DNA from 3 places in the Agrobacterium sp. 22-221-1 genome. Region 1 is predicted to be linked to each of the others. Evidence: predicted binding sites of a transcription regulator. Region 1 holds the regulator's gene; each other region holds the start of a gene.

The links. Region 1 encodes LexA, which represses DNA repair genes until DNA is damaged. Its sites were predicted from a motif close to TGTTCNNNNTGTGTTCNG; they were not measured.
Region 2: a site for LexA is predicted at 5,748-5,765, ahead of ACQZ5N_RS20605 (PA0069 family radical SAM protein). Genes of this name have one in related genera too.
Region 3: a site for LexA is predicted at 2,435-2,452, ahead of ACQZ5N_RS04445 (ImuA family protein). Genes of this name have one in related genera too.

The regions. Positions count from the first base shown of each region.
Region 1 covers NZ_JBNWCL010000001.1:373,406-381,055, forward strand. The annotation lists gene ACQZ5N_RS01865 (ComEC/Rec2 family competence protein) at 1-2,313, shown strand, start outside; gene ACQZ5N_RS01870 (glutathione S-transferase family protein) at 2,334-3,011, opposite strand; gene lexA (transcriptional repressor LexA) at 3,290-4,012, opposite strand; gene ACQZ5N_RS01880 (TRAP transporter large permease subunit) at 4,260-5,519, opposite strand; gene ACQZ5N_RS01885 (TRAP transporter small permease) at 5,516-6,049, opposite strand; gene ACQZ5N_RS01890 (TRAP transporter substrate-binding protein) at 6,170-7,177, opposite strand; gene ACQZ5N_RS01895 (transketolase family protein) at 7,299-7,650, opposite strand, start outside.
Region 2 covers NZ_JBNWCL010000016.1:21,531-29,180, reverse strand. The annotation lists gene ACQZ5N_RS20635 (F0F1 ATP synthase subunit A) at 1-386, shown strand, start outside; gene ACQZ5N_RS20630 (F0F1 ATP synthase subunit C) at 459-686, shown strand; gene ACQZ5N_RS20625 (F0F1 ATP synthase subunit B) at 766-1,407, shown strand; gene ACQZ5N_RS20620 (F0F1 ATP synthase subunit B) at 1,409-1,894, shown strand; gene ACQZ5N_RS20615 (peptidase S41) at 2,227-3,402, opposite strand; gene ACQZ5N_RS20610 (ribonuclease HII) at 3,485-4,138, opposite strand; gene ACQZ5N_RS20605 (PA0069 family radical SAM protein) at 4,475-5,632, opposite strand; gene ACQZ5N_RS20600 (glycosyltransferase family protein) at 5,922-6,440, shown strand; gene ACQZ5N_RS20595 (FAD-binding oxidoreductase) at 6,454-7,650, opposite strand, start outside.
Region 3 covers NZ_JBNWCL010000002.1:193,142-200,791, reverse strand. The annotation lists gene ACQZ5N_RS04460 (hypothetical protein) at 250-498, opposite strand; gene ACQZ5N_RS04455 (glycerate kinase type-2 family protein) at 617-1,903, opposite strand; gene ACQZ5N_RS04450 (DUF1304 domain-containing protein) at 1,908-2,261, opposite strand; gene ACQZ5N_RS04445 (ImuA family protein) at 2,490-3,254, shown strand; gene ACQZ5N_RS04440 (Y-family DNA polymerase) at 3,169-4,686, shown strand; gene ACQZ5N_RS04435 (error-prone DNA polymerase) at 4,683-7,650, shown strand, end outside.

The sequences.
Region 1 (7,650 bases):
TCTCAAAAAATCGCCGCATGCTTCGCCGAGGAGCGCGCATTCGGCCACGATTTTCTTTTCGTTCCGGTTTTCATCGGCTGCGGTGCGATCCTCTGGTTTTCCCTCAATACCTCGCCTTCATTCTCCGTTCTGGCGATCACATGTCTCATCGCCGTCGGTCTGGCGTTCTTCGCGAAATATCGCTCGGGCTTCGCAGCGACGGCCTGCGGCCTTTGCGCGCTGCTTTTGCTGGGCATGCTTTTCGCCGGGGTCGAAACATGGCGTGCGGGAACGGTGGTGCTGGATACGCCCGTCACCACCACCATTACCGGCACGGTGACCCGTCGGGAGGTGGATGCGCGCGGGGACTGGCGATATGTGGTGCAACTCACCGCAACGGAAGCGCCTGCATTGTCACGCCCGCCGGGCAAGGTCTCACTCCTGTCACGCGGGGGAGGCGAGCCCGCTGCACTCGGCGCGACCATTCGCGGCAAGGCGCGGCTTTCGCCGCCATCCGGCCCGGCCTTGCCGGGGCTCAATGATTTCGCCTTCGCCTCCTATTTCAGGGGCATAGGCGCGACCGGATTCTTCTATAAGCCGCCACAGACGGTCGTTTCACCCGGCATTGGCGCGAAGACGGACTGGCTGGAATGGGCCGACATGCGGCTCTATGGCCTTCGCACCGCCATTGCCGAACGCATCCGCAACACCATCGGCGGCGATGCCGGCGCTTTTGCCGCCTCCATCGTCACCGATGAGAGACAGGCCATATCCGCCGAAACAATGGAAGCGTTGCGGCTCTCCGGCCTTGCCCATATCGTCGCCATATCCGGGCTTAACATGGCGCTGGCGTCGGGCATATTCTTTGTGGGGCTGAGGCTTGCCTTCAGCCTTTTTCCGGCATTTGCACAGCGCTGGCCCGTGAAGAAGATTTCGGCTTTCGCCGCGCTCTTGATGACGCTTGCTTATTACCTGATTTCAGGTTTTGCCGTTTCCGCCGAACGCGCCTGGCTGATGATGTCGGTGATGCTGATCGCGGTGCTGTTCGATCAACCCTCGCTCAGCCTCAGGAATGTCGCGCTTTCCGCTTTGGTCATTCTCGCTTTTTCGCCCTCGGAAATCATGGGCCCGAGCTTTCAGATGTCTTTTGCCGCGACCATCGCGCTCGTCGCCTCCTATGCCGCCTGGAGCCGCTGGCGTATCGATCGCGAGCGTCTGTTCATCGGGCGCAAACCGGCATGGATGACGGTGGCGCAAACGGCGGGCGCCATCATCGGCGGTGTCATCACGACGTCGCTGATAGGCGGTCTTTCGACGGCGATCTATTCGGTCGAGCATTTTCAGCGTGTCACCACCTATGGACTTTTCGCCAATCTGGCCGCCATGCCGCTGATGTCGCTGATTGTCATGCCTTTCGGCCTTGTCGCCATGCTGCTGATGCCTTTCGGGCTCGACGCTCCGTTTCTGAAGGTCATGGGATACGGCATGGCCCTCGTCATCGAGGTTGCGCAGGAGGTGGCGTCCTGGGGCGGAAGCGCTGCGACGGGGCGGCCTCACGGGTGGTTTCTGGGGCTCGCCTCGGCTGGTTTTCTGCTGCTGACTTTGCTGCGCAGCCGGCTTGCGCTTCTGGGCATGCCGCTTCTATTCCTCGCCTTCGGCCTGTCGTCCGCCACGGCCTATCGCGATCCGCCCGATTTGCTTGTTCACGAGGATGGCGAGCTAGTGGCGCTGCTGGAGGACGGCAAAGCCTACACGACGAAGGCTCAGCCGCAGGGTTTCGTTTATGGCCAGTGGCAAAGGGCGCTGCTTTTGCCGGAACAGCCTGTGCCGCCGGTCTTTCTCAAGACCGAGGCCACGGCAAAAACCGTGGCTTTGGCCTCGAAGGCGAAGCTTGATCCGCAAGAGATGAGTGCAGTTGCACGGCAGATGACAGCGGCCCTGAGAGACGCCGAGCCCAGCGTTTTCACTTGCAGCAAAGGCATATGGTGCGTTACGCGCGCGGGAAGCGGCGAATGGATCATCGTTCTGGAAGACGGCCGCTTTGCCGGAAAGGCTTGCGATATTGCCGATATCGTTATCGTCTCCCGCAGAACGTCCTTTTCCCAATGCCGCTCGGGCGCACTTCTGCTGAACCGCGATATCCTGCGGCGGATCGGTTCGCTGGAAATGGACTTCGCCGGCAACGATCAGGCAGGGGTGGTCGGCAGGCTGCGCGCCGCAATCGCCGGCATGGACAGGCCCTGGAGCGAACATCGCTATTACGACTGGAAAAGCGGCCGTTTCGATCACGACGTGCCCGATGCCGTCATGCGGTTGCTGGCGGCATCGCAATAGAGCGCCGCCAGCATGGACCGTCAGGCCTTGATGCGCAGATCCGCGGTCAATTCGCCGATCCCGCTAATTTCCTCTTCATGCGCCGCATCGCGCCAGACTTCCTTCAGCCCGGCCTCGTACCATTCGCGCATGGCGGGAAGGGCGAGCAGCCGGTCGCAATAGGCTCTCGCTACGGGCGAAAGTTCCGCGCCATAAGTCTGGAAACGAAATGCCACCGGGCAGAAGAAGGCATCGACCGCCGTGAATTTCTGGCCGGCAAGAAAAGGCCCGCCGAATTTCGCGAGGCCTTCGCTCCACAGCGTATCGATGCGCTTTATATCGGCCGCAAGCCCGGTATCGCCACCCTTCGGTTTTACGCGAATGCCGACCGACATCGGGTAGAGATTGCGCAGCGAGGAAAAGCCCGCGTGCATTTCGCTCGCTGCCGACCGTGACCAGGCCCTTGCCTGCTTGTCGCTCGCCCAGACGCCCTGATGTCTTTCCGCCAGATATTCGGCGATCGACAGCGATTCCCAAACCGTCACGCCCTCATCGACAAGGCAGGGCACCTTGCCGGTCGGCGAGAAGGTGGAGAAGGAAACGCCTTCGCCGAAGGGAACGAGTTTTTCATCGAAGGCGATGCCGAGCGTACGCATCAATACCCAGGGCCGCAGCGACCATGAGGAATAGTTCTTGTTGGCGATATAAAGATCGTACATGACGTGTTTCCCCGATATGACGCGCATTTCTATACCGACGGATGGCCCTTGGAATATTGCAAATAATCCATGGCTCCCATAAGCCGCATTGATGAATGGGAATGTGAGGGCAGGGAGAAAGAAAGAGGCAAACTCGCGTCACCGCCCGGAGACGAGAACGAAACGCACCCTCTCTTTACTTCCGCAGAGCCGCATTGTTCCTGGGAACAATCCAAGATGCCTCAAAGGGAGCGTCATCCTCTCGATGACGCCCCTAGCGAAAAAAGGCGGGGTGCCAATTAATGGTAGCGGCGGATCAGACCAACCAGCTTACCCTGGATTTTCACCCGATCCGGTCCGAAAATACGGGTCTCATAGGCGGGATTGGCCGCTTCCAGAGCGATGGAGGCTCCCTTGCGGCGGAAACGCTTCAGGGTAGCTTCTTCATCATCCACCAGTGCTACGACGATATCGCCCGGATTGGCCGTATTGCCGTTGCGGATGATGACGGTATCGCCATCAAAAATGCCGGCCTCGATCATCGAGTCGCCCTTGACTTCCAGAGCGTAATGTTCGCCCGAGCCGAGCATGTCGACCGGCACGGCCACATCATGGGTGTTGTTCTGGATGGCGGAAATCGGCACACCGGCGGCGATGCGGCCCATGACCGGCACGGTGACGGCGCCACCGAGATCATTGGCCGGCGCCTTGGGGGCAGGGGCCGGCTCCGGCGTCTTCGGCTTGCCGAGGCTGCCTTCAATGACGCTCGGCGAGAAGCCGCGCTGCGGCCTTGCACCCGGCGCATAGGCCTCAGGCAATTTGATCACTTCCAGCGCCCGCGCCCTGTTAGGTAGCCGGCGAATGAAGCCGCGCTCCTCGAGTGCGGTGATCAGCCGGTGGATGCCGGATTTGGAGGCAAGATCGAGTGCGTCCTTCATTTCATCGAAGGAGGGCGGCACGCCGGACTCTTTCATTCTTTCATGAATGAAGAGAAGCAATTCCTGCTGTTTGCGCGTGAGCATGAGGAAAACACCCTTGAGAATCGTCGTTGAAGTCGCGAAACAAATACAGAACGAACACTATATGTTCCATATGTGTTCCGCAATCCCCTAAAATTTCGTGAAGGGTGCATCGCAGATCGTGATTTGATCGTCGAAACCATGAACAAAGCAGATTGAACGATGTAAGCGGCACATCTTGAATACTAAAACCACCGACCGGGGAGACCCGGCCGGTGGTTTCTGGCAGCCGTTTGCTACGGCTCTTATGTTAGTAGATCGTGAGGGCAGGAATGAAGCTGACCGCGATGAGAAGCAGCATCGCCATGGTGAAGAACGGCCACAATTCCCTCGTCGTTGCGCCGAGCGGCGCTCTGGCTATGGAGGACGAGATGAAGAGCGTGGTGCCGATCGGTGGCGTATAGAGCCCGATACCGAGATTGATGACCATCATCATGCCGAGCTGCACCCGGTCGAGCCCGATCATATCCGCAAGCGGCACGAAGATCGGTCCGAGCAGCAGGATCGACGGCGGCAGATCGAGCGGCATGCCGATGATCAGCATCAGGATGTTCATCATGAGAATGATCAGGATCGGGTTGGAGATATTCTCGGCCACCCAGGTGGCGAAATGCTGGGGCGCCTGATCGAAGGTAAGCACCCAGCCCACCGCCGCACTGCCCATGATGACGAGCATGACGACGCCGGTTGCAGAGCCTGCCTCGACGAAATTGTCGCAGAAACGCTTCCACGTCAGATCGCGGTAGAAGAAGATGCTGAGCACGAGCGAATAGACGACAGAAAGAACGGCCACTTCGGTCGGCGTTGCAAAGCCGAAGCGCAGGCCGAGGATGATCAGGATCGGCAGAAGGATCGCCGGCAGGCTGCGGAATGCAAGTAGTGCCAGATCGCGCTTGCGAAAGCTTTCGTCTCGCACCGCATAGCCCCGCCGCACGGCAATGGCCCAGCAGACGAAGATGAAACCGACGGCCATGAGCAGGCCCGGCAGAATGCCGGCGATGAACAGATTGGCGATGCTGACGCCGCTGACCAATGAATAGAGGATCATCGGGATCGACGGCGGGATGAGCACATCGATGACCGCCGAGGTGGCATTGTTGGCCGCACAGAGGGGAGCGGGGTAGCCCTGGCGCTTCTGCCACGGAATGAGCACCGAACCGAGCGCGCTCGCATTGGCGACCGCCGAGCCGGAAACGCCGCCGAACACGACCGAGGAAATGACGGTGGTGGAAAGCGGGCCGCCGCGCCAGCGCTGCATGGCCTTGGAGGCGAGTTCCAGAAGCTGGGTTCCGAGTTTGCCGCCGAGCATCAGCGTGCCCGCGAGCATGAAGAACGGCAGCGCTAGCATCGGGAAAGACTGCGTCTGGTCGTAAACCTGCTGCGCCACGATCGAGAGCGGCACATAACCGTTCCACAGTACGGCGACGCCCGCAGAGATGATCAGCGCATAACCGACCGGAACCGCAATCATCATGAGAATACAAAATGCAATGATCATCACGATGGTCATAGCGGCATCTCCTCGGTTGCACCGTGCGGACGGGCATGCCAGCCGCCGGAGAGAATGCGCAGGCTCGCGGTTGCGGTGGTGACCGAGACCAGTGCTGCGCCGAAGGCGATGGAATAATATCCGATGCTGTTGGGCAGTTGCAGCACAGGGCTGATTTCCGCGCCGGCGATCTCGGCGACGACAAGCGCCTGCTGCGCGAGAATGACGAAGCTTGCGACCGTCACGAGATTGGCGAACAGCAGAACCGCCACCTTGCCGCGTTCGTCGAACTTGTCATAGATCCATTCAACCGCCATATGCGCGCCGCTCTGCGCGGCAAGGGTAATGCCGGCGACGATGAACCATGGAAACAGCATGGTCGGCAGTTCTTCCGCAAAATCCAGCCCGCCGGATGTCGATAGATAGCGGACGATGACGTTTGCGGTCATGATGACCGTGAGCAGAATGCCGGTTGCCACGATGATGATGCGGCAGAGGATGGCGATGAAACTGTCAACGCGATTGGCGGCGGACAAGGCTCCTTCGAGCATTGGCGCATCTCCTGAAAACTGAAACCGTATGAATGTCGGCGTGAGCGAGGCTCCCGCCGATCCTGTCGGTGGACATGAAGGTGAGGCCGGGCGGCTTGAACCGGCCCGGCATCCTGATCATTAGCCTTTGGCGGCCTTTTCCAGCTCGGCGACGAAATCGCCGAAGGGCTTCTGCTTCCATGTCTCCAGCACCTGCGCGGTCGCTTTCGCGAAAGCGGCGTGGTCGATGTCTTCCACCACCTCGATGGCGGCATTGGCCTTGAAGGCGGCCAGAGACGCGCTTGCCTTTTCCGCCGAGAGTTTGCGCTGAAGCGCGCCTGCCTCCTTCGCAGCCGCCTTGACCGCCTCGAAATCCTTGCCCAGCCGCCCCTCGGCGAATTTGGACATCAGGAACGGGGTGGATTCCCATTTATGGGCGGTGAGGCTGATATGCTTGTTGACCTCGTAAAGCTTGGAGCTTTCGATATTCACCAGCGGATTTTCCTGCCCGTCGACGACGCCCTGCTGAAGCGCGATGTAGAGTTCGCCGAAGGCAATCTGAACCGTCGCCGCATCGAGCGCCTTGAAAATATCCATGGTCATCGGGTCGGCGGGGGTACGGATTTTCAGGCCCGCGACGTCCTGCGGCTTGGTGATGGCGTGTTTGGAATTGGAGACATGGCGGATGCCGTTGTCCCACCAGTCGAGCGGCACGATGCCGACCTTCTGGAAACGCGCATCGAGCGATGCGCCGACATCGCCTTCGAGTACCTTGATCGCCTGATCAGCGTTGCTGAACAGGAAGGGCAGGCCGAGCGCCGCGAGTTCTGGAACAACGCTCGAAACCGGACCCTGGCTGTTGGCGGTGAAATCAAGCGCCCCGGTGCGCAGGCTGGTCAGCATGGCGGCGTCGCTGCCAAGCGTTTCCGAACCGGCGACATTGATCGCCACGCGGCCTTCGGTTTTCTGGGCAACGAGTTCCGCGAATTTCGCGGCCGCGATCGTGCGCGGATTGCCGGGCGCCGCGCCATGGCCGAGCGTCAGCGTCGTGGCGGCCCGGGCGTTGCGGGCTGTCGTCAGAATGGCCGGCGCCGCCAGTGCCAGACCGGTACCGGTCAGGAACATACGCCTGTTGATGGAAATACTCATTTTTCTCCTCCCTGGATTTAAACACCCTCGGCGTTGTCCGATCACGCGGATAACGCGCTCCACTCCCTTGAAACCGCCGGCTCCCTCCGGCTGATTCCGCACCATGTTTGAGTTTCAGCCTTTAGACCGAACCGCGCGGTACTTCAAAACTTTCATTCTCCAGCCACGCCCTTGCGCGCGCCACGATCATCGCCGTCGAGATACCGTAGCGGTCATGCAGGGTGGGCAGCGCGCCTGCATCCAGAAAGGCATCGGGCAGGGCGATCTGCCGCAAGCGCGGCGCCCGGCCGCTTTTCATCAGCGCCATTGCCACGGCCTCTCCAAGGCCGCCGATTTCGCTATGGTTTTCCGCCACGATGACCAGACGATCAGCCCGGTCCACTTCCGTGAAGATCGAGGCGGTATCGAGCGGCTTGATGGTGGGGGAATGCAGCACGGCACAGCCGACGCCCTCCTTTTCAAGCAGGGCAGCC
Region 2 (7,650 bases), on a different contig from region 1:
GCCTCGTCATCGGCACGGTCCTGGTTTACGGTTTCTGGAAGCATGGCCTGCATTTCTTCGGCATCTTCGCCCCCTCGGGCGTGCCCAAGGCGCTTTTGCCGCTTGTGGCGTCGATTGAAATGATCTCGTTCCTGTCGCGCCCGATCAGCCTTTCGGTTCGTCTCTTCGCGAACATGCTGGCCGGCCACATCACTCTCAAGGTTTTCGCAGGCTTCGTCGCCTCCATGAGCGCGCTCGGCGCGCTCGGTGTCGGCGGTGCTGTCCTGCCTCTCATCATGACGGTCGCCATGACCGCTCTCGAATTTCTCGTTGCCTTCCTGCAGGCTTATGTCTTCGCGGTACTGACTTGCATGTACCTGAACGACGCCGTGCATGGTGGTCACTGAGAAGTAAAGTCGCTGGCCCCGGCAACGGGCGTCAAAAACAGCCGCAACAACCAATATCTCAAGGAGTCTCACATGGAAGCGGAAGCAGCAAAGTACATCGGCGCAGGTCTCGCATGCCTCGGCATGGCTGGTACGTCCCTCGCACTCGGCCGTATCTTCGGTGATTACCTGTCCGGCGCACTGCGCAACCCCTCTGCTGCCGACAGCCAGTTCGGCCGTCTGGTATTCGGCTTCGCCGTTACGGAAGCTCTGGGCATCTTCTCGCTGCTCGTTGCTCTCCTTCTCCTGTTCGCTGTTTAATATCGGCATCAGGTCTGGATCACGGCCCGCAACTGGCGTGCCGTGATCCTTCGCATTTGCAGTACCCCTGGAGGTGAGCATGTTCGTGACCGAGGCTTATGCCCAGTCAGCACCGACCGTAGGTGAAACGCATACGGAAACTCCGGCTGTCGGCCAGCCGCAACCGGAAGCCACGCACACGGAAACCGGTGTGGCGCACGGCGCCGAACACGGCGCTTCCGGCGTATTCCCGCCGTTCGACCAGTCTACTTATGCATCGCAGGTTCTCTGGCTGGCGATCACGTTCGGCCTTTTCTACCTGCTCATGCAGAAGGTCATCGTTCCGCGCGTCGGCGGCATTCTCGAAAACCGTCATGGACGTATCGCACAGGATCTCGATGAAGCGGCACGGCTGAAAAGCGAAGCCGACGCTGCCGTCGAAACCTATGAAAAAGAACTCGCGGCAGCTCGCGCCAAGGCAGGCTCCATCGGCGCTGCGGCCCGTGACGCCGCAAAGGCGAAGGCCGATGCCGACCGCGCCGCTATCGAAGCCGGTCTTGCTGAAAAGCTCGCCGCCGCCGAAAAGCGCATTGCCGGCATCAAGGAACAGGCATTCGCCGATGTCGGCGCAATCGCCGAAGAAACCGCGACCGCAATCGTCGACCAGCTGGTCGGCGCCAAGGTCAAGGACACGGACGTCAAGGCAGCGATTGCCGCCGCTTCGAACGTGAAGGGAGCCTGATATGGCATTTGATGCATCATTTTTCGCTCTCGTCGGTCTCGTCCTCTTCTTCGTTCTGGTTGCCTATCTCAAGGTTCCCGGCATGCTCGCCAAGTCTCTGGACGAGCGCGCCCAGAACATCCAGGACGAGCTGGCCGAAGCCAAGCGCCTGCGCGAAGAGGCCCAGCACCTGCTGGCCGAATATCAGCGCAAGCGTAAGGAAGCCGAGGCGGAAGCCGCAGGTATCGTTGCCGCCGCCGAGCGCGAGGCCGCAGCCCTGACGGAAGAAGCCAAGCAGAAGACGGAAGAATTCGTCGCCCGCCGCACGGCCCTTTCGGAACAGAAGATCAAGCAGGCCGAAGACGACGCCATCGGCGCCGTCCGCGCCGCCGCCGTGGATATCGCCATTGCCGCTTCCGAGAAGCTCATTGCCGAAAAGACCACCGCCGCCGCAAAGGCCAAGCTTTTCACCGCCACGATCGGCGAAGTGAAGTCGAAGCTGAACTGAGATTTATCTCGGTATTGTTCAAAACCCCTCCGGCGCAAGCCGTGAGGGGTTTTTTGTTTGAGGTGGTAAAGGCTGGTTCCGGATGTGGTGAAGCCTGAACTATGGAAATGCGGCATTCGCTCCAGCAGGCCTCCCTCGGAGGTGGCGGTGATCGGCTTTGGTGTTTTTGATGCTGAATGTCGGATTGCGCTTCCGCTTTGCGCCAGAAGCGGATGGATGAAGTGTGCGTCGCCTGATTGCCGCGGCGCCGAAAACGAAGGCGGCCATTCCATACCTGGCGCAGCATTTTCCGAGGGTCGACCGTCAACAGTGTGGGCTTAGCCGCCGTTCGTCTAATCGTTCAGACTCTTTAGAACTTGTTGATAGAACGCGCCTTGTGCATTCTCAGCACTGGACCTTACGACCCATTCCCAATCCAAATTCAGTTTTCCTGCCGGGACCAGTTGCTGCGCGATTTCAGCCGGTGTGGTTTCGTCGCTGGTTCCGTTCTCCCAGTCGTGAAAGGCTGATGAGTATCGAACGACCGCTCCGCTGATCGGCAAATCGAGCAACCCTCCCTCGGCAAAAAACCTTAACCCGTCGCCCATTTCTTCCCCGATAAGTTTGAGCCTACGTCCCAAACGATGTTTGAGGATGGCTACAAACACTATCGCTGCGGAAAACGTGAATTTGTCGACAAGCACAGCAACCTGCCTGCCTGCGTTTTCAGAGATGGCGTCGATCAAGGGCATCGTTTGAAGGAAGTCGCCACCGGTGTTTCCGCGAACGTCAATCAAGAGTTTTTTGCTCGGGCAGGTGCTTACATGCTCCGCTGCACCAGAGATGGCCTTCGGCAGCGCAGTTTCGCCTGGATCGAAGAAACTTGGCAATGATATTGAAAGCCCAAGCCCCTGCCAGTCCTTGATCTCCACAAATCTCTCGGGCTTCCAGGCCGGATCAGCCTTACCATGCTCGTTTCTCGGGTAGAGCATCGATGCAGGAACCGTATGCCCGTTCTCCACTTTCAAATCGGTTATCCGCCCATTCTCGTCTTTCACGCGATATTCGGTCGTATTCTCTTTTGAAGAAAAACCGAGGTGGGCCAATGCATACGGCCATGCCAGAAGAATCGGCCCGATGACCCGTTTCCTCTGGCGCGTTCCCGCCAGAAATTTCTCTGCGGCGGCTTCAATTTGGCCCAAAGGTGTGCCGTTGACTGCTATCAGCTCTCCTCTTGGCGCAGTTGTTTCCAGTGCCGTGTCAGTTAACTGTACCACCGTCCCGACGCTCACAAACCTCAGCGGGAGTACCGCGATGGAATCGTTCGGGATCAGCCGTGTGTGTCCGTTGTCGGGAAGTGCGAGCAGGCGCATCGCGGAGAACAGAAAGGCCTCTTTGGAGCCCTCCAAAGCGTATCGTCGAGTGTCACAAATGCAGCTGTCTATCGTCGGTTGTTCGATCCGGCGAAAGCTGGGATCGGTTGGCAGGACAGTTTCCAGAATTTTCTCGAGGTCTTGCGTCAGGGACATGATTTACGGTGCGCATAGTTGCTCGTCGATGTCCAGATCGGGTCGATAGCGGAGGTTCTGGTTGGAACTCCATTACTTGTCATCAATCCCGCTTCAGCGGCCTGAAACTCATCCGGTGCAGCGGGCAGGGCCCGTGGCTTTCGATGGCGCGCAGGTGGGCCGGCGTGCCGTAACCGGCGTGGCCTTCAAAACCGTAGGATGTGTGCACCGCACCCGCGCGTTCCATCATTCGGTCGCGGGTTACCTTGGCGATGATCGAGGCGGCGGCGATGGAGAGGGAGCGGGAATCGCCTTTGATGACGGCTTTGGCCTCGCAGGCAATGCCGGGCGGGCGGTCGCGGCCGTCGGCCAGCACGAGGGCAGGGGAGATTTCGAGACCGAGCACGGCGCGGCGCATGGCGTCGAGGCTGGCGCGCAGGATATTCATGCTGTCGATCAGGCCGGGGCCGGAAGAGGCGACGGATACGATCGAGGTTTCCATGATCTGTACGAACAGGCTTTCCCGCTTCTGCTTCGTCAGCTTCTTGGAATCGTCCATCCCCTTGGGAATATTGTCCGGATCGAGAATGACGGCTGCCGCAACCACCGGTCCGGCCAGAGGTCCCCGGCCTGCCTCATCCGTGCCGGCCACGGGCCAGAGGCCCTTTTTTTTCGCTTCCAGTTCGAAGGAAAAATCGGGGCCGGTATCGGCAAGATCAAAAAGAGCAGGAGAATCGGGTGTGGCCGTGCGTTTCATGCGGCGAAACTGGCACACACACCCGATCTCCTGCAAGCCCCCGGAAGCGGGCGATGACAGGCATGGTGAGCCGGGGTCAAGGGGCGTGGCTCACCGTGCCCCGAAGGTCATCATGACCTTTGATCCTCCAACGGGGCGGCGGAGGAAAAACGATCGCACGCGAGGCGGCGGTTCCGGGAGCGATGTCCGGCGGGCCAGGGAAAACCCGCCGGGCATTTCGTGGGAGCGTGGCCGGTCTAAAAAAGAGGCCGCCGCTCCCTGTCATATTCTGCCTGATATCGCCGCACGTTCCGTATGGTGCTTCGATCAGACGGAGTTGTTTTCAGCATCGGTCTTTCAAAGCAGCGACAATTGCACGCCGGCTCCGCCCGGCGGCACGAAGAGATCGTCGCGCAGGTGGATGCCGCGGCGGATGAGGCCGAGCCTTTTTGTCGCCATCTCGAAACGCCTGCCGATCTGCCAGGCATAGGGGCCGGCGCCCTTCATGCGTTTTCCGAATTCCGCGTCGTAATCCTTGCCGTCGCGCATGGAGCGCACCAGCGACATGACATGACGGTAGCGGTCCGGATAGTTGCGCAGCAGCCAGTCACGGAACAGCGGGCTCACCTCCAGCGGCAGGCGCAAAAGCACATAAGACGCTTCGGTGGCGCCGGCGGCCTTGCCGGCCTCGAGAATACGCTCGATCTCATGATCGTTGAGCGCCGGGATGACAGGCGCCATCATCACGGCCACGGGAATACCGGCCTCGGTCAGCGCCTTGACGGCTTCCAGCCGCTTCTCCGGCGTGGCGGCGCGCGGTTCCATGTTGCGCGCGAGCTTCCGGTCCAGCGTGGTGACGGAAATACCGACCTTGGCGAGCCCCTTTTTGGCCATGGGCGCCAGAATATCGATATCCCGCTTGATCAGCGCCGATTTGGTGACGATGGCGACGGGATGATCGGCCTTGGCCAGCACTTCCAGTATCTGCCGCATGATGCGCCATTCGCGCTCGATCGGCTGATAGGGATCGGTATTGGTGCCGATGGCGATCACCCGCGGCTTGTAGCCCGGCTTTGCCAGTTCCCGTTCCAGCAGCTTTGCCGCATCCGGCTTGGCGAAGAGCTTGGCTTCGAAATCCAGCCCGGCGGAAAGCCCCATATAGCTGTGCGTGGGGCGCGCAAAACAATAGATGCAGCCATGTTCGCAGCCGCGATAGGGATTGATGGAGCGGTCGAAGGGGATATCGGGCGATTCATTGCGGGTGATGATGCTGCGCGGCTTTTCCACCTGCACCTCGGTGCGGAATTCCGGCATGTCCTCGAGCGTCTGCCAGCCATCGTCGAAAACCTCGTGCTGCAGGGTCTCGAAGCGTCCATCCGGGTTCAGCCCGGCGCCACGGCCGCGACGGCGGTCGATCTCGATGCGCAGGCCGGATGCATCGGCCAACGCATTGGCAATATCCGGCATATGGCTCGGCTGGAAGGCAGCCTGCCCCGAAAGCGTATGGTTTCTCATCTGGATGCTCCCAGGACGCCGCACGCCTCTCAAGGCACGCTCAACGCCCTAAATCGTTTCCGTCCGGACAGGCTTTCAACCGCCTTCCGAATGATTAAATTCCTACATCAGGAATGAGAACAATACAAGAACAAAATTGCAAATTCCGGCTCGTTCTCCAGAGATGGATGTGACCGCGACAGGCACGGCCACGTCCGCAGACTTTGCGGTCGGTGGGCATGGACAGCCTTGGATTTTACAGCGATGAGCATAGTGGCAATTTATTGTGCGATGCGTTAGAGCTATGCAGATGTTGACAGTCATAATGGAATGCCGGGATCACGAGCCGGAACTGGCGCACACATTGTCTGCGCTTGTAACCGGGGCCGTGGAAGGGCTTGTAAGCGATGTTGTGATTCTCGATCACGGTTCGCGCGATGGATCGTCGCGCGTCGCCGATGCGGCCGGCTGCCGTTTTTATGGGCAGTGGGACATCGAAGACGTCGTGAAGTCCGCACGCGGCGGCTGGCTGCTTCTGATCGAGCCGGGCGCGCGCCCGCAGGCGGGCTGGATCGACGAGATTCTCGAATATGTGGCGATCTGCGCGCAGCCGGCCCGTTTCTCGCCCTCGCGCTATCACCGGCGCAATGTCTTCAGCCGTATGCTGCGGCGTATTCCGCCATTGGAACACGGATATCTTCTGCCAAAGAAGCATGCGGTGTCGATTGCGAAATCGGGCATGAGCCTGACGCAATTTGTCGGCGCGCAGAAACCGCGCCGGCTGAATGCGGAAATGGTGCCCGCCTGGGCGCTGCGGGCCTCGGCCTAACCTCGGGGCCGCTTTACCCGACCAGAACCTTGCCGGGGTTCATGATGCCGGCGGGGTCGAAAGCGTGCTTGATGCGCCGCATCAGTTCCATTTCGATGCCGGGGCGGATGGCGGCCAGTTCGTCGCGCTTCAATTGCCCGATGCCGTGTTCGGCCGAAATGGAACCGCCAAGCGACAGCACGATGCCGTGCACGATCTCGTTCATGTCTCGCCAGCGGCCAATGAATTCTGCCTTGTTGGCACCCACCGGCTGGGAAATATTGTAGTGAATATTGCCGTCGCCCAAATGTCCGAAGGCGCAGACGCGGGCGCCGGGTATGGCAGCAAGAACCGCCTTTTCCGCCGTCGCCATGAATTCCGGTATTTTCGACACCGGAACAGAAACATCGTGCTTGATCGAGCCGCCTTCGGGTTTCTGCGCCTCCGACATGCTTTCGCGCATGTGCCAGAGAGCCTGCCGCTGCGCTTCGGACGCGGCGATCACCGCATCCTGGACCAGTCCGGCCTCAAAACCGCGCTCCAGCAGCGATTGCATCATGCTATCCGCCGTTTCGGCCGAGTCGGAGGTGGAAATATCGATGAGCGCGTACCAGTCATGCGGCTGTTCCAGGGGATCGCGCACGCCGGGAATATGCCGGGCGGTGAATTCGACGCCGATTCGCGGCATGAGTTCGAAACCGGTGAGCGCCGTGCCGCAGAGATTGGAGGCCATCTCGAACAGCTTCAGCGCATCCTCGGTGGAGGTGAGCCCGGCAAAGGCCACCTGATGGCCGAGCGGTTTCGGGAAGAGCTTCAGCACCGCACCCGTGATGATGCCAAGCGTGCCTTCGGAGCCGATGAAGAGATCGCGCAGATCGTAACCCGTATTATCCTTTTTCAACCGGCGCAGCCCGTTCCAGATTTCGCCGGTCGGCAGCACCACTTCCAGCCCAAGGCAAAGCTGGCGCATGTTGCCATAGGCGAGCACCGCCGTGCCGCCGGCATTGGTGGCGAGATTGCCGCCGATGCGGCAGGAACCCTGCGAGCCGAGCGACAGCGGGAACATCCGCTCCACGGAATCAGCAGCCTTGTGGATGTCGTCGAGAATGCAGCCGGCATCGGCGACGATGATATTGGCGACGGGATCGATATCGCGAACGCGGTTCATGCGCTCCAGCGACAGGATGATGTCCGTTCCTTCGGCACGCGGTGTCTGTCCGCCCACGAGGCC
Region 3 (7,650 bases), on a different contig from region 1:
CGTATTTCTTCTCCCCGCCGGGGAAAAGGTGGCCCGAAGGGTCGGATGAGGGGGCAAGCTCTCGGTTTATCTCTACCGGTGCCCCTCATCCCGCTGCCGCGACCTTCTCCCCCTCGGGGAGAAGAAACAAGCGGCGCGCGCTTGCGTCATCGCGCAGCTCTTTGGGCTTAGGACTATCGGTTAACGGCAGAAGTTGACGGCGGTAGGGTGGCCGGGATGTGGAGCTTGGTCTGCCATCTGACGACGTTATCAATTAACGCGTGTCGTCTGCTGCTGCACCCTTTCCGTTATGGGGCAACCGTCCTGAAGCTTGGTCCAGGACGAAACGTTGAGCTTCATCTCGCAGCGCGCAAGATAAGAGCCGCCATCGACCTTCAGGCAGGATGTCTGGCCGAGCTGGAACATGACACCGCGATTTCGGCATTTGCAATTGTGGGCATCCGCCAAAGTCGGAATAAGGGCCATGATCAGGCCAAGTATGAGCACTCCAGGTCGCATGGCTGAGGCTCCAAAGAATATCCCGCCAGATTACTCCTGTCCGAGGGCATAGTCAAAACGTCTTCCCTCCGCGATCCACGCGCGGGAAAGCCCGTAGTCGCTGCAAACTTCTCCGCTATCACCCGATCAAAATCGCGCGGATATCATTCACATTCGTCAGCGTCGGCCCCGTCACGACAAGGTCTCCTGCTGCCCTGAAAGCGGTGTAGCTGTCGTGGCCCACGAGCGACTGACGCGGATCGACACCGGCTTCGCGCATGCGGGCAAGCGTGTCCGGTGTTACTACCGCACCTGCCGCATCCTCCACGCCGTCTATGCCGTCGCTATCGCCGGCAATGGCCCAGATGCCGTCCGCACCTTTGAGCGTCAGCGCAAGGCTTAGCAGGAATTCCGTATTGCGGCCGCCCTTGCCGGCCGGTCCTTTGTCGCCAACGCCCCTGTTCAGCGTCACTGTGGTTTCGCCGCCGGAAAGCAGCACGGCCGGGCCTTTGACAGGCAGGCCCTTACGGCTGGCGGAAAGCGCGATGCCGGCCATGACAGCGCCGACATCTTTTGACTCACCCTCCAGTGAATCTCCGAGGATGAGCGGCGTAAGGCCAAGTTTCACCGCCTCATCCGCTGCGGCCTGCAGGGCGAGCGAAGGAGCCGCGATGAGCCGGATATCCTCGTCGATATCGCCCGCCTTCGGGGTTTCCTCGCCTTTTTCCAGCGCCTTGCGCACGTTTTCGGGAAGATCGAGCGCATAACGGGAGACGATTTCCCGCACGGTTTCAATATCGCTCGGATCTGCAACCGTCGGGCCGGAGGCGATTTCGGAGGGATCGTCTCCCGGCACATCGGAAATCAGCAGCGAAACAACCCTGGCCGGTTTGGCAGCCAGCGCCAGCCGCCCGCCCTTGATGCGGGAGAGATGTTTGCGCACGGCGTTCATTTCGGAAATCGTCGCGCCGCTGGCCAAAAGGGCACGATTGACGGCCATCTTGTCGGCAAGCGTCATGCCTTCGGCCGGCGCGACCATCAGCGCCGAACCGCCGCCGGAAATCAGGGCGATGACCATGTCGTCGGCGGTCAGGCCTTCAACGGCGGCGAGAATGCGTTTTGCCGCTTCCGCGCTTTTATCGTCCGGCACGGGGTGCGAGGCCTCGATGATCTCGATGCGTGTGGTCGGGACGGCATGGCCGTAACGTGTCACCACCACACCGGAAAGATCGACATGCGGCCATGCCGCTTCGAGCGCGGCAGCCATGGCGGCGGAAGCCTTGCCGGCGCCCACCACCACGCAGCGGCCTTTGGGCGGGGAGGGAAGGTGGTGTTGCAGCACCTTTGCCGGATCGGCGCTTGCCACTGCCGCCATGAAAATCCGGTTGAGGGCGTCTTTTGCGCTGTGATCGTTCCATGCCCTCATCGGTTCATGCTCCGATCCAGAGGAAGCCGAGCGCGAACAATGCCGGCAATGCCTGAATGAACAGGATCTTCATATTGGCGGTGATGGCGCCGAAAATACCGGCCACCAGAACGCAGACGAGGAAGAAAACCTTGAAGCTCAGCCCTTCATCGCCCTGCATCAGCCCATAGATCAGCCCCGCTGCGAGAAAACCGTTATACAGTCCCTGATTGGCGGCCAGTACTTTCGTCTGCCGGGCGAAATCCGCCGAAAGACCGAAGGCCTTGCGGCCGGCTGGTTTTTCCCACAGCAGCATTTCCAGAATGACGATGTAAATATGGATGGCCGCAACCACGGCAATCAGAATGCTGGCGATCATCGGCGATTTCCTCCAAACCATGATGTCCGTTGCCGGCGGCTGTCAGGGTAAAACAGGTGGCGAGCGGACAATTCCGTTTTAACGGCAGGACAGAGGGCCGCAAGGTCAGAATCCTCTCTTCCCGTGCAAACTGTTGAAGACCGGCAGCCTATTGCTTGACTCTTTGCTGAAATAGGAACAAAACAGGAACAATAAAGATGAATAACCGGAATTGAAACCTGTCATGCCATGCAAAAGCGCGCGGATCAGTTGCTCGTTGTCGAAGAGCTGCATGAAAGGCTGGAAAGGATCGGTAACGGCGCTCCGCGCCTGCACGAGACCTTGCCTTTCGGCGTGGATGCCATCGACCATCGCCTGCCGGGAGGCGGGCTGAAGCTCGGTTGTCTGCATGAGGTGAGCGGCGGCGGCAATGGCGCTGCCGATGGCGCGGCGGCGGCCCTTTTTTCGGCCGGCGTGGCGGCAAGGCTTTCCGGCAAGGTTTTATGGTGCGTCACCCGCCGGGATCTGTTCATGCCGGGGCTGACGCAGGCCGGCCTGTCGCAGAACCGGCTCATCATCGTTGAATGCCGCGATGAGAAAGGCGTGCTCGACTGTTTCGAGGAGGGACTGCGCTGCAATGGTTTCGGCGCGGTGATGGGTGAGGTGGCGAAACTGCCAATGAACGCCTCGCGGCGGCTGCAACTGGCAGCGGAAACCTCTGGCGTTACCGGCATCGCCATCCGTCGTTTCCGGCGTCTGGCCGATGCGGCGCTGTTCGGAGAGCCGACGGCGGCGGTGACCCGCTGGCGCATCTCCGTCCGGCCCTCTTCTCCCTTGCCGGTGCCGGGGGTGGGCAGGCCGCGCTGGTTCCTGGAACTTTTGCGATGTCGCGGCGGCGAAAGTGCCGAATTTGAAGTGGAAGCCTGTGATGCAAAGGGTCGTCTCGCTCTACCTGCCGACATGGCCGACGGATCGTTTCCGGCGTCTTTCGGGCAAGGACGCGCCGCCGGTTGAAAAACCTCTGGTCATGATCGGCCGCCAGGGCAGCCGCCGGCTGGTGCTGGCGCTCGACAAGGCGGCAAAGGCGGCGGGCATCCGGCCCGGCACGCCGGTCAGCAAGGCGCAGGCGCTGGTGCCGGGCCTTATCGTGGAAGATATGGATACGGCTGGTGATGCCTGCGCCCTGCAGCAGCTGGCCTTTCATTTCCTGCGCATCTATGCCCCCATCGTTGCCGCCGACCCGCCGGACGGGCTGGTGCTGGACACGGGGGGGGCGGACCATCTGCACGGCAATGAGGCGCTGATGCTGAGCGGCATGGTCAACCGCCTGCATGCCGCCGGTTTTGCCGCCCGCGCCGCCATTGCCGATAGCTGGGGGGCTGCCCATGCGCTGGCCCGTTTCGGCCGTGAGGAAATCAGCATCGTGCCACCGGGCGGGCAACGGGCGGCGGTTAGCGTTTTGCCATTGGCCGCGCTCAGGCTGGAAGAGCGTATTGTTTCCGGGCTGAAAGCGCTTGGTTTCCGCAGCATCGGCGAGCTGGCCGATGCGCCGCGCGCACCGCTGACCCTGCGTTTCGGGCCCGAACTCGTGCGCCGTCTTTCCCAGGCTTCCGGAGAAATCGGCGAACCCATTGAACCGGTGCGCGTGGCCGAGCTGGTGGAGGTGCGCCGCGCCTTTCCCGAGCCGATTGCGGCGGCGGAAACGATTGCCCGTTATACGCAGAAGCTGGTTGCGGAGCTTTGTGTCGCGCTGGAAAAGCGCGGCCTCGGCGCCCGCCGTGTCGATCTGGTGCTGCACCGGGTGGATAGCGGCCTGCAGGCGGTGCGGGCCGGCACCTCCAGACCGGTGCGCGATGTCAAACAGCTTGTCCGGCTGCTGACCGACCGTATCGACACCATCGATCCCGGTTTCGGCATCGAAATGATGGTGCTGACCGCCACCCATGCCGAGCCGCTTGTCGCCGCACAGGCCCGTTCTTCGCTTCTGGAGGAGGGACGTGCGGACATCGCCGATACGGTCGATGTCATTCTCAATCGCGGCCACAGGGTCTATCGTTATGCGGCGGTGGCGAGCGATGTGCCAGAACGCTCCGTTGCCCGCGTTGCGGCCCTTGCGCCTGGGGATACGCTCGGCTGGCTCGGCCACTGGCCGCGCCCGGTCAGGCTTTTTTCAAGGCCGGAACCCATCGAGACGCTGGCGCTGCTGCCGGATCATCCGCCCCGTTATTTCCTCTGGAAGGGCGTGCGCCACAATGTGCGGCGCGCCGACGGGCCGGAGCGGGTGTTCGGCGAATGGTGGAAACGCGACCGGGAAAAGGCCGCCGTGCGCGATTATTTCACGGTGGAAAATGAAAGCGGCGAGCGCTTCTGGATTTTCCGCTCCGGCGACGGCGAACATGCCGAAACAGGCTCGCAGGGATGGTTCATCCACGGGGTTTTCGCATGAGCATGCCGCTTTATGCCGAACTGCAGGTGACCACGCATTTCTCCTTCCTGCGCGGTGCAAGCTCCTGTGAGGAGCTGTTCGAACAGGCCAAAAATCTCGGCATCGAGACGCTGGGCATCGTGGATCGCAACAGCCTTGCGGGCATTCCCCGCGCTTACGAAGCCGCCAATAATCATGGCATCCGCCTCGTCATCGGCTGCCGGCTTGATCTGGATGATGATATCTCCGTGCTTGCCTATCCCATGGATCGCCCGGCCTACGGCCGGCTTTGCCGGCTGCTTTCCGTTGGCAAGAAAAGGGGTGGCAAGGGCAAATGCCGGCTGACATGGGATGACCTCGTCGCCTATGGCGAAGGCCTGATCGTGGTGCTGCTCGCCGATCTGGCCGACGATCTCTGCGCCTTTCGCCTGCGGCGACTGAAGACAGCCTTTGCGGACCGGGCTTATATGGCGCTTAGCCTCCGAAGGCGGCCCAACGACCAGATGCGGCTTTTCGAATTGTCGAACATGGCGGAAGCGGCTGGTGTGCCGACCGTGGTGACCAATGACGTGCTGTTTCATGTGCCCGAGCGGCGCATGCTGCAGGATGTCGTCACCTGCATCCGGCATAATTGCACCATCGACGAGGCGGGTTTTCGGCGCGAACGCCATGCCGACCGCTATATGAAGCCGCCGCAGGAAATGCACCGGCTGTTTGCCCGCTACCCCGAGGCGCTGGCCCGCAGTCTTGAAATCGCGAAGCGCTGCACCTTTTCGCTGAAGGAACTGGTCTATCAATATCCAGAGGAGCGCACCCTGCCGGGGCTGACAGCGCAGCAGGCGTTGGAAAAGCTCGTCTGGGAGGCGGTATCGGAGCGCTATTCGGATGGCGTGCCGGAAAAGGTGGAAAAAGCGCTGCATCACGAGTTGGACCTGATCGGCAGGCTGGAATATGCGCCGTATTTCCTGACGGTGAATGCCATCGTCCAATTTGCGCGCGGGGAAGATATTCTGTGTCAGGGTCGCGGTTCTGCGGCCAATTCGGTGGTGTGTTACGTGCTCGGTATCACCGCCATTGATCCTCTCAAGGTCGATCTCCTGTTCGAGCGTTTCGTTTCGGAAGAACGGCGCGAACCGCCTGACATCGACGTGGATTTCGAACATCAGCGGCGCGAGGAGGTCATCCAGTGGGTTTATAAAACCTATGGCCATGACAAAGCCGCGCTGTGTTCTGTCGTCACCCGTTATCGCGGGCGCGGGGCGCTACGCGATGTTGGCAAGGTTCTCGGCCTGCCGGAAGATTTGACCAAACTTCTGTCCTCGCAGGTCTGGCGTTGGAGCGAGGGTGTGGATGAAAAGCAGGTGAAGGAGCTGAACCTCAATATGGAGGATCGCCGCCTGAAGCTCGCTTTCGAGCTTGCCAACCAGCTTGTCGGCACGCCACGCCATCACAGCCAGCATCCGGGGGGCTTCGTTTTGACCCATGACCGGCTGGACGAACTGGTCCCGATCGAACCCGCTGCCATGGATAAGCGGCAGATCATCGAATGGGACAAGGACGATATCGATATCATGAAGTTCATGAAGATGGACTGTCTGGCGCTCGGCATGCTCTCTTGCATGAAGCGCGGCTTCGATATTCTGGAGGAGCGGACAGGCAAGAAGCACGATCTGACTTCCATGCCTGATGATGATCCCGCAACCTTCAAAATGATCCAGAAGGCCGATACGCTTGGCACCTTCCAGATCGAAAGCCGGGCGCAGATGTCGATGCTGCCACGCCTGAAGCCCGCAAAATTCTACGACCTCGTCATTCAAGTGGCCATTGTCCGCCCCGGCCCCATCCAGGGAGATATGGTACACCCCTATCTGCGCCGCCGTGACAAAAAAGAGGAGGAGCACTATCCGAAAGAGGAACTGAGAGGTGTGCTGGGCAAGACGCTCGGCGTGCCGCTGTTTCAGGAACAAGCCATGCGCGTCGCCATCGAATGCGCGGGTTTTTCACCCGGCAAGGCGGATCAGTTGCGCCGTGCCATGGCAACCTTCAAGAATGTCGGCACCATCTCCAAATTCAGGCAGGATCTGATTGATGGCATGGTGGAGCGCGGTTATGAGCAGGACTTCGCCGAACGTATCTTCAAACAGCTCGAAGGTTTCGGCAGCTATGGTTTCCCCGAAAGCCATGCGGCCTCCTTCGCGCTGATCGCCTATGCTTCCTCATGGCTGAAGTGCCATCATCCCGATATTTTCTGCACGGCGCTTCTCAATTCGCAGCCCATGGGGTTTTACGCCCCGGCGCAGATCGTGCGCGATGCGCGTGATCATGGCGTGGAGGTGCGCCCGGTCTGCGTCAATAACAGCCGCTTCGATTGCACACTGGAACCGACTGGCAAGAGGGATGCCAATGGCAAAGAACGTTATGCCGTGCGGCTCGGCATGCGTCTGGTGAAGGGGCTTTCCAATAATCATGCTGCCGATATCGTCGCCGGCCGGCAGGACCGGGCTTTTGCCTCGGTGGATGATCTCTGGCGAAGGGCCGGCGTTCCCGCCGCTGCCCTCGTCTGCCTTGCGGAAGCGGATGCCTTTCTGCCGTCGCTTTCGCTTGCCAGACGCGAGGCGCTGTGGGCCATCAAGGCTTTGCGGGATGAGCCGCTGCCGCTTTTTGCCGCCGCCGCCAGCCGGGAAAATACTGTCGTGGACGAACTTCAGGAACCCGCCGTCGCGCTCAGGCCGATGACGGATGGCGGCGAGGTGGTGCAGGATTACGGTCATGTGGGGCTCACCCTGCGCGAACATCCCATGTGCTTCCTGCGGCGCGATCTTTCCCGCCGGCGCATCGTTACCTGTGCGGAGGCGGTGCGCGTCCGTGATGGTACATGGCTGGAAACGGCGGGTCTGGTGCTGGTGCGCCAGCGTCCCGGTTCGGCCAAGGGCGTGATTTTCATGACGCTGGAGGACGAGACGGGCATTGCCAATGCGGTGCTGT